DNA from 2 places in the Virgibacillus natechei genome. Region 2 is predicted to be linked to the other one. Evidence: riboswitches for the same ligand, from Rfam matches in the RefSeq annotation. Region 2 holds a riboswitch; the other holds the start of a gene.

Region 1 (4,956 bases), 1.4 Mb from region 2:
AAATGCTCCCACCTCCTCCGAAGAAGAAAGTAAGAACAAGCGAGGATCATTTGCAATTTCCTCCATTGAAACCGTTGTATATCTTGAATGTGGGGCATGGAATACTTCATCAAATCCACGGACAAGTTTAATTTTTGGATCGGCTACACGATGTTTGTAAATGCCAAATGTTTTTTCTGGAAGCTCATATTTACCAATCCCATAATGATAATATAAGGAGGCCTGAGCACCCCAGCAAATGTTTAAAACAGAGGTCACATTCTGTTTCGTCCACGCCATAATTTCCGTTAACTCTTCCCAATAATCCACATCTTCAAATGGTAAGTGCTCAATAGGTGCCCCTGTAATAATCATTCCATCATAACGGTGATTTTTAACATCTTCAAACGTTGTGTAAAATGTATTCAAATGAGATCTACTTACGTTTTTAGATTCATGTGTCGTCATCCGAAGGAACGTGATATTCACCTGTAATGGTGTGTTCCCTAATAATCGCAGAAGCTGTAATTCGGTCGTTTCCTTATCTGGCATTAAATTTAAAATAAGTATATTAAGTGGACGAATGTCTTGGTTCTTAGCCCGATTTTCATCCATCACAAAGATTTTCTCCTGTTTTAACACTTCCGTTGCAGGCAACTCTCTCGATATATTGATTGGCACTAAGATTTCTCCCTCCTGCATTCCTATTCTTCCTAAAGAAACCTGCAATCATTAACTGCGATTTCTCTGAAATTTGGTGCCCGCTTATTGCCACACTTCTTCAGAAATTTCCACAATATGGCGGATTTTATCCCATTGCTGATCTTCCGTTAAATCATTACCCTCTTCAGTTGAAGCAAATCCACATTGCGGACTAAGACATAGATTATCATAGGATAGATATCCAGCCGCTTCGGCAATTCGCTCTTTTACCAGGTCTTTATTTTCCAGCTCAGCAAATTTGGATGTAACTAAACCTAGTACAACATGCAGATCGTCCCTGTTTACAAATTTCAGCGGTTCAAATCCGCCTGAACGCCCGTCGTCAAATTCCAGAAAAAGCCCGTCAACATGCAGTCCACCGAATATCGTTTCGGATGCCTTATCATACGAACCTGAACTAAAATAATGGGAACGATAATTGCCCCGGCAGATATGCATGGTAACCAGAAGGTCATCCGGACGATCGGCTATCGATTCATTGATAGCACGTTTGCATAATTTTTGCAGTTCGGCAGGCTCATACCCTTTCGCGCGAATCGATTGTTCCCCCTCTTCCGATAAAAAGGAAGCCCATGATGTATCATCAAGCTGTATATAACGGCATCCTGCATCATAAAAAGCCTGAATCGCTTTTTTATAAGCAGTCGTTAAATCTCCCAACAGTTCCTCGATATCACCATAAACCTCATTATCAATTCCCGCCCGAACCAGGAGCATATTAGGACTTGGAATGGACTGCTTGGCAACATGATCATCGCCTACCTCCCCTTGCAAAAATCGGAAATGATCCAGAAATGGATGATCTTCATTAAAATCAACCTTGCCTGTTACACGAATCGCACGGGCTTTTGTTTCAATGCCATCAAACTTCAATCCAGTGTCTGATTCGAATCCTTCCACACCTACCAGACTTTCCAAAAAGTCAAAATGCCACCAGGAACGGCGGAACTCCCCATCCGTAATTGACTTAAGTCCAGTCTTCTTCTGTTTTTCAACAAGTTTGGTTATTTCTTCATCTTCAATGGTACGCAGCTGCTGGGCAGAAATTTCTCCATTTGTCTTTTGAGCTCTCGCTTGTTTAAGACGTTCCGGTCTTAGAAAGCTACCCACATGATCTGCTTTAAATGGTGCCTTGCGATCTAATTTTGTTGTTGTCATTGTATCCGCTCCTTTTAATCAAAAAAGCCCCTTCGATTAAGAAGAGGCATTATCATGCGATCATCTTCTTATCTCCCAAGTTTCATCAACTTGCTAGAAGTAGCACCTTGTTATCATAACAGGTTGCTGAAGCGTCATCGGGCTTAGTCCCTCTGCCTCTCTTAATAAGAATGTTACTGAATTGTTTGAAATTACTATACCAATGATAGTAGCATTTTTATAGATAAATAGCAAGGGAAGCATAACGTAAGCATCAATGCCATTGCACCAGGTGCGATTATGACCGCGATGGTGGAAGGATCCTTGAAACAAATGGGCGGAGATAATTGGGAAGAAGCTGGCAGAGAATTTGTCAGTGTTAACCCGATGAAACGATTTGGTCAACCAGAAGAAGTTGGACGTTTGGTTGCCTTCTTATTATCACAGGAATCGCGATTCATCAATGCAACCGTCATTCCCATTGATGGCGGACAATCCTCACAATATTAATGACGAAGGGTGGCACGCCTATGTGTCACCCTTTTGATTTTGCAAATGAAATAAGATCCGCAAAGTCCATATCTGCATCAACTGAGCTTTCTTCACGATCGCCTACAAGAACGGTACGTACCCCTGCTCTCTTGCCTGCTTCTATATCGGGTTCACGATCCCCTACCATATAACTTTTCTCTAAATCAATTGCATGTTTTTCCGCCAGATCCAAAATCATTTGTGGCTTTGGTTTACGACATGCACAATTTGCACGCGGCTTGTGGGGACAATAACGGATGTCATCAATCGTTGCACCATATGTGGCTAGATCATCTTTCATTTTTTTATGTACCTTTTTCAAAGCCGACTCTTCCATGAATCCGAGTCCAATTCCACCTTGATTGGTTACAACAAAAACCTTAAACCCCAAATCATTGAACCGCCTTATAGCTTGACCGACACCATCCAGTAAATGGAAGTCCTTGGGCTTGTTCACGAACTTCACCCGATTGGTGAGTACTTCATTGATTACACCATCGCGGTCTAGGAACATCGCTCGATTCATATCATCACCTTCAAATAAGCATACTCATTTCTTGGTCTATTAAAACTCCAATTCCTTTGGAGCTTCACCTTGTTTATTCATCACCCGGATGGCGGTTGGATTAATCTCCAATAAGACAAGTTCTGGATCCTCCGGGCCATCAAAATAAAGTTTCATCTTGTCATTCCACAGCTCCTTTTTCAGTTCTTCCGAATTATTTAAGGAAACCTTCCCTTCATATTCCACATATTCATCGCCAAATCCCTCACCCTCGTATCCGAGCAGAATATGAGTGAAAGGATTCGCTTCCGTTTCCTCTGCCTTATCCGTTTCCTTGCTCGTTAACGTATAGAGTTTCAACCCTTCACTGAAAAATGTCATGTACCTTGAATGGGGTTTATTATTCTTCACTGTTGCCATTGGCCCAACATAGTTGCTTTTTAGAATTTCTTCAACGGTTGCTTTGATCTCCTGTTGACTCATTTATATGCACTCCTTTTTTATTGCTGGTGAAAATAGTATTCCTTCCATCTTGAAAAATAAACATCTCTCTGACTTCAAGGATGAAGCACGAGGACGATTCTCGGTTCCTAAGTTTATCTTATAAAATAAATGGGAAGAAAATAAATTATGAACGTTAAATCAGAGAAATAGGAGGTATATTTTGGGACTACAAAATGGAAAAAATGATTCGTTCTTAGATACAGGCAGGCCTGTAGTGGAAGGGAAGAATGGAGCCGTCACTTCTCCTCATTATTTAGCTACGCAAACGGGGAAGAGGATTCTTGATCAAGGTGGCCATGCGGTAGAAGCAGCTATCGCAGTTAATTCTGTGCTTTGTGTGGTTATTCCGCATATGGCAGGGTTAGGAGGAGATTTATTTGCGTTAGTCTGGGATCAGCATGAAAAAGAAGTCAAATCTTTAAATGGAAGCGGGAAGTCTGGAAGTCAAGTAAACCGAGAAGTCTATAAACAAAAGGGGCTTAACGAGATCCCAGAGCGTGGGCCATTAGCGGTGAATACTGTCCCAGGAACTGTAGACGGATGGTGGAGCCTTCACCAGCATTACGGTAAGTTAGAGTGGTCATTGCTATTTGAAGATGCTATTCACTATGCCAAAGAAGGTTTTCCAATTACAGAAAAGACAAGTAGCTATGTCCAAGAAAAAGCCGATTTATTAAATGAACAACCGGAGACGGCGAATGTGTTTTTTAAAAATGGACGTCCGATTTTATCAGGTGAGCTTCTCGTCCAACCTAATTTAGCATGGGCTTTTGAACAAATTTCCAAAGAGGGTAGAGATGCCTTTTATAAAGGGGATATCGCAGACAAAATTATCGCCTCTATGGAAAAGCATGATGGATTAATGGTGAAAGAAGATTTTACCAATCATACAGTTGAGTGGGAAGACCCGATATCAACAAATTACAGAGGATATGAAATCTATCAAGTAAAACCAAATACGCAAGGCATTGCTGTATTAATGATGTTAAACATGCTAGAAAAGTATGATTTGACTTCGATTGGTGATGGCACTCCAGATTATTATCACCTAATGGCAGAAGTAGCCAAACTAAAATTCCGTTTTCGAGATGAATGGGTCACCGATTCACAATCTATTGATTTACCCTACGACACCCTCTTATCTAAGTCATTCTCATCTGAAGTTAATGAACATTTTTCTTGGAATAATATATTTCGCCCAGAGGAGTTGGAAGAGCTCCCAAAAGTTAAAGGAAGCCGTGACACCGCCTACCTGAGTGTTGTTGATAAGGAAGGGAACAGCATTTCTTTAATTCAAAGTATTTTTCATGAATTTGGCTCTGGATTTATGCCAGAGGGCGTTGGCTTCTTTTTACAAAATCGGGGCTCCCATTTTAGTTTAGATCCAAATCATCCAAATTCTTTAGAACCAAATAAGCGTACGTTTCATACAATCATTCCTGGCATGGCACTGAAGGATGGTAAGCCTTATATGTTATTCGGAGCTATGGGAGGAGAAGGACAACCTCAAACGCAATGTGCCATGCTTACTAGGGTAATAGACTTTGGCTATAACATACAACAGGCAATAGAAGCAC
Region 2 (4,956 bases):
GGCCAACGACATTTGCTCCTTCTTTGGCAAGTTCCGCAGCAATGATTCCGCCTGTCCAACCAACTCCAACTGTAACTACTTCTACCTTATCTAATTCTGTCGCCATAATTTTTTTCCTCCATTCCTATATTAAAAATGTGCTCTTAAAGCTTGTGGTTCTTTATTAATAAATTCTTCTTCTTCAATTTCATCTAAGTAACTCATATAGGTGCCTGGATACTCTTTCATCAACCAACCTTCCATATCGCCATTACCGCCGTAAAGTGGATCTGCATACGCACCTTCAATGGTAGCTGAGCGTAGCAATTCAAAAAAAGTAGTAGGCGTAACACCTTTCATTTCTACATCGTCATCTTGAAATCTACTCAATATCTGATCTTGTTGATCTCCTTCAAGATCCAAGAAAGAAGCATCAAAGTCGTTCTGGCTCTCTCTTTCTATTGCTTGAATTCCAATATCGAAGACTTCATGTCTTTTAAGTCGTGTTTGATACCCCTGAAAATCAGAACCTGGATAAAAAGGTCCTTTCATATACTCTCTATCATTATTGCCGTATGATCCAGCCAACTGGTGATCTATAAAAAAAGGAACACCTAACGTGATAGCACCGGGACCATTATCATCTTCGGGGAAAATTCGCTCCGTTGCTTCGCTTAGTATGTTAAAATCCTTTTGTCTGGTAAAATACATAAGCGCACGATTATAATCATTTTCTCCACCAGTTGTTGTTTCCGGAGCAGTTTGTTGATCGTCATTAAAAATATTTGTGCCAAAAAGTGAACCAAGTATACCGCCACCAATTGCACCACCAGCTAAGTAGCTGGAATTTCTAATAAACTTCCGGCGGGACATCCCTGATTGTTTTTTTTCATTTTCATCGGCCAATTTTATTCCTCCTCCATACATATTGAACTATTATAATTTCAATCATTGAGTATGATGCCCAATTTATTTAATTCATACGCATTTGATTATGAAATTCCTTTGGGTATATATAACGCAATTTTCTGAATTATATTGGCGGTAAAGGTAGGCGAACGATGCTTGTTCGCCTAATTTCATGCTTTTGAACTCAATAGAGAATCATTGTTCTTAAGCTAGCTTACTGTTTTTTTTCTTTTGAGCTTCTACAAGCTGTCCATCTTCTTCCCTGAATCTTATAATTCCTTCAGCTGCTCTATACGCCAATGCACCGACCGTACCTGTAGGGTTGTAGCCACCATTATGTGGGAAAGCAGAAGCTCCAATTACGAATACATTATCCATGTCCCACATTTGCAAATAATTATTCAGTACAGAAGTTTCTGGGTCATCTCCGATAATGACACCACCAGTAATATGGTCATTGTGGGCAGGGACGATATCAAAGTGCTCCGTCAGCTCAGTAGGCTCCACAGTCTCGGCACCCATCTCTTCTAAGATTTCAGCACATCTTGCCGTGATAAATTCATGTAGCTTACGGTCATGTTCGGTAAAATCATAAGTAAGTCGGAGCAGTGGGTTCCCGTAGCTGTCTTTATATGTCGGATCGAGTTATTATGTACATTTTTTACATAAATAAACTCAATTAAGAGGTATTGTCAAACAAAAAAAGGCGAACAGTGCCTGGCACTGTTCGCCTTTTGGAAAATCATACGATTAATCGCGACGTATGACTGCTTCTTCCATTTTTATGGTGTTACTCGTTGCATCATTTCCCATTTTTAAATTATCATCTGCTAGAACCAAAATATTTCCAGCTTGGACCTCATCTGTATACTTTTTTGCTTGATGTTCTGATACGCCAGAATTTATTAATTTCTCGTGTAATTCAATATGGGAATCTGTATCTGTATGCTCCGTAAATATTTTTTTTACCTTATCTATAAAGGATTCATCTTCATTTTCAGATGGATCAGTTTTAACCTTTACATCCGTGCGCTTTTCCAAATCCTTCGAATGATCATTATTTGCAAAAATGATAATGTTTTTAGCATTATATCCTTTAAGTTCTAAACGATCTACCACATTCACTGCTTCATCTTTAGAAGGATAGGATCCAATGATTTCTATGGCCATTTTAAAAACACCTCCTGTAGGAAATTATAAACTAGTATTCTTTTCCCAAGGATATAAGTTTTAAAACGTACTGTCTGTTGATTGAACAAAAGCGCAAGCGCCCGTTTAGCAACATACAAACTGCGCCCGCGCATCGCGTGTGGTTCAACGTTGCCACGCAAAGTGGCGGTTTTAGTTGAACTTCCACTGCCGCTTGGCTATTTCGGTAAATAAATTATCCACTGCTTTTAAATTCTATGGTTTCCTGCAACGAAAAAGGCGAACAGTGCCTGGCACTGTTCGCCTTTCGTTTTATCCCCAAACTTCCTTTGCGGTATCCACGATAAATTTCAATTTATCCCATTGCTGTTCTTCGGTTAATTTATTCCCGTGATGCGTAGAAGCGAATCCGCATTGGGGGCTTAGGGCTAACTGCTCTAATGGCACATACTCAGAGGCTTCTCTAATACGTGCTTTAATTGCTTCTTTATCTTCGAGTTCGCCATTTTTCGATGTCACTACACCAAGCACGACCTGAGCTCCGCCATTTGGTATGTGATCCAATGGTTTAAAATCTCCGGAGCGATCATCATCGTATTCCAGGAAAAATCCATCTACTTTTTCTTTTGCCAATAATGTTGGGGCAATATGTGCATAGCTCCCTTCAAAAGCCCAGGTAGATTGATAGTTTCCACGACAGAGATGTGTTGTCACCGTTAAGTCATCCGGTTTTCCTTCCAAAACTCCATTAATGACACGTAATGCAAGATTAATTAAGTCATCTCTGGAAGTTGCCCCATCATTAAACGGGATATCCGGTGAAGATAATCCTGCAATATAGACGTCATCCAACTGTATATAACGTACACCATTATCGTAAAAAGATTTTAATGCATCTTGATACGCTTTTATAATATCGTTTGCGTATTCCTCTATGTCAGGATAAACCGTTTCATTACGTATGCCTTTATTAAATAACTGATTCGGACTTGGAATTGTTTGTTTCGCAACAGCACGTCCGCCGACAATTTCGTTGAATTCGATAAAGTCTTTTACAAATGGGTGATCAGGATTAAATGAAATTTTATCTGTATTACGGACATCGTACTTTTCTGTTTCAACCCCATCAAATGCATATCCTTTTTCAGGTACATAGCCTTCAATTCCGTTTAGGTGCTCCAAGAAGTCGAGGTGCCACCAGGTACGTCTAAATTCGCCATCCGTTACGGCTTCCAAGCCAACTTCAATTTGCTTATCTACAATTCGTTTAATTTCACTCGTCTCGACTTCGCGTAGCTGTTCGGCAGTGATTTTATTTTCTTTAAAATCTTTCCTTGCTTCGTGTAAATTGTCCGGACGCAATAAGCTTCCGACGTGATCTGCTTTAAAAGGTGCTTTGTTTGACATGGTATATCCCTTCTTTCTTCATTTTTTTAGCAGATAGGAAAGTAACTTTCCTACTGCATCAGTGCAACTAAGCGAAAAGCCAAGTTTTCTAATAACGAAAAAACCCTCTTCTTGATATCAAGAAGAGGGTTGACGTCATAATTGGTCACTCTTCTTATCTTCAAGCATTACGCTTCTGGAATTGGCACAGTACTCAAATGAGTCTGTTGCCGAGGTATCAAAGGGCCAGTCCCTCCACCTCTCTGGATAAGAAAATCACATATTTAATTAAGTTATTATTTACTAGATTACAGGTAACTTGAAAAAATGTCAAGATAAAAATCGGAAAATTTACAATGCAACAGTAGATTGCCATATGCCGTTTTATTAAATTATTTTAAATTATTAGATAAGTATATTGACAAATTGTAAAAAGGTGAATTATGATATACATATACAAAATGTCGACAATCGGCAGACCTAAAACGTATTCTTTCCAGACTATGCAATAGACCTAAAATAAATGAAGACAATTTTATGCAGTTCCTCCATAAATGGGTGCAAATTCCCATGAGAAACAAGCCACCCCCAAGGCAGTTTGTTCATATAATGAATTAAACTGCCATAATAAGTAAGGATTTGGTTTATATTCCGTTTATATAGTGAAAACAAACTATAAGAAATGGAAAAATAGCACAAAAAGGAACATTGCAAAATCGTTCAATGAGTGAATACCGCGACACTCTGTTTGAAGGAATCAATTATGTATGAAGGGAAGGGATGGGTGTGTTACAATTTTCGGTTTTGGAATATCAAAAGAGGTTAATGAAAACAAAACAACGGATGGCAGCTGATGGAATTGATGTTTTGCTAGTGACAGATCCAGCAAACATGAATTATTTAAGTGGTTATGATGCTTGGTCCTTTTATGTACATCAGCTGCTAATCGTTATGATAGATGAGGAACAGCCGTACTGGATTGGTCGAGGCTTAGATGCGAATGCAGCGAGGCATACCAGTTGGTTGGATGAAGATCATATTCTTCCATATGCAGATCATTATGTACAATCAACGATTAGACATCCAATGGACTTTGTTTCTGACTTTTTAAAAGAAAGAAAGCGGGATAAACAGGTTATTGCAATGGAGCTTGACGCCTATTATTTTACAGCCAAATCTTATCTTAAATTAGCTAATAATTTGCTCGATTCCAAATTTAAGGATGGAACCAATCTGGTTAATTGGATTCGAATTATAAAATCAGATCAGGAAATAGCCTATATAAAAAAAGCTGCTCAAATTTCTGAAAAGGCGATGGGAGTTGCGTATGAAGCGCTTAATGAAGGTGTTAGGGAAAGTGATGTCGTTGCCGAAATTTCCCATGCGCAAATCAGTGGAACGGAGGAATTCGGTGGGGATTATCCATCTATTGTTCCATTAATACCAACCGGGGAAAAGACATCTGCCTGCCATTTAACGTGGACAGACGACGTATTTAAGGCAGGGGACCCTGTGATTATTGAGTTGTCTGGA

The links. Region 2 has a riboswitch for S-adenosylmethionine ahead of OLD84_RS06535 (5-methyltetrahydropteroyltriglutamate--homocysteine S-methyltransferase). Riboswitches for the same ligand answer to the same signal wherever they lie in the genome.
Region 1: linked by a shared signal. The riboswitch ahead of OLD84_RS18440 (5-methyltetrahydropteroyltriglutamate--homocysteine S-methyltransferase) and the one ahead of OLD84_RS06535 (5-methyltetrahydropteroyltriglutamate--homocysteine S-methyltransferase) in region 2 are both predicted to bind S-adenosylmethionine.

The regions. Positions count from the first base shown of each region.
Region 1 covers NZ_CP110224.1:3,690,498-3,695,453, forward strand. Annotated here, with positions in the region: gene metA (homoserine O-acetyltransferase MetA) at 1-660, opposite strand, end outside; gene OLD84_RS18440 (5-methyltetrahydropteroyltriglutamate--homocysteine S-methyltransferase) at 745-1,860, opposite strand; SAM riboswitch class I at 1,926-2,031, opposite strand; partial or broken gene OLD84_RS18445 (SDR family oxidoreductase) at 2,095-2,349, shown strand; gene OLD84_RS18450 (D-glycero-alpha-D-manno-heptose-1,7-bisphosphate 7-phosphatase) at 2,375-2,896, opposite strand; gene OLD84_RS18455 (pyridoxamine 5'-phosphate oxidase family protein) at 2,936-3,358, opposite strand; gene ggt (gamma-glutamyltransferase) at 3,540-4,956, shown strand, end outside.
Region 2 covers NZ_CP110224.1:1,217,324-1,222,279, forward strand. Annotated here, with positions in the region: gene OLD84_RS06515 (GMC family oxidoreductase) at 1-106, opposite strand, end outside; gene OLD84_RS06520 (gluconate 2-dehydrogenase subunit 3 family protein) at 130-885, opposite strand; partial or broken gene OLD84_RS06525 (GMC oxidoreductase) at 1,093-1,533, opposite strand; gene OLD84_RS06530 (YflT domain-containing protein) at 1,639-2,058, opposite strand; gene OLD84_RS06535 (5-methyltetrahydropteroyltriglutamate--homocysteine S-methyltransferase) at 2,350-3,444, opposite strand; SAM riboswitch class I at 3,596-3,697, opposite strand; gene OLD84_RS06540 (M24 family metallopeptidase) at 4,249-4,956, shown strand, end outside.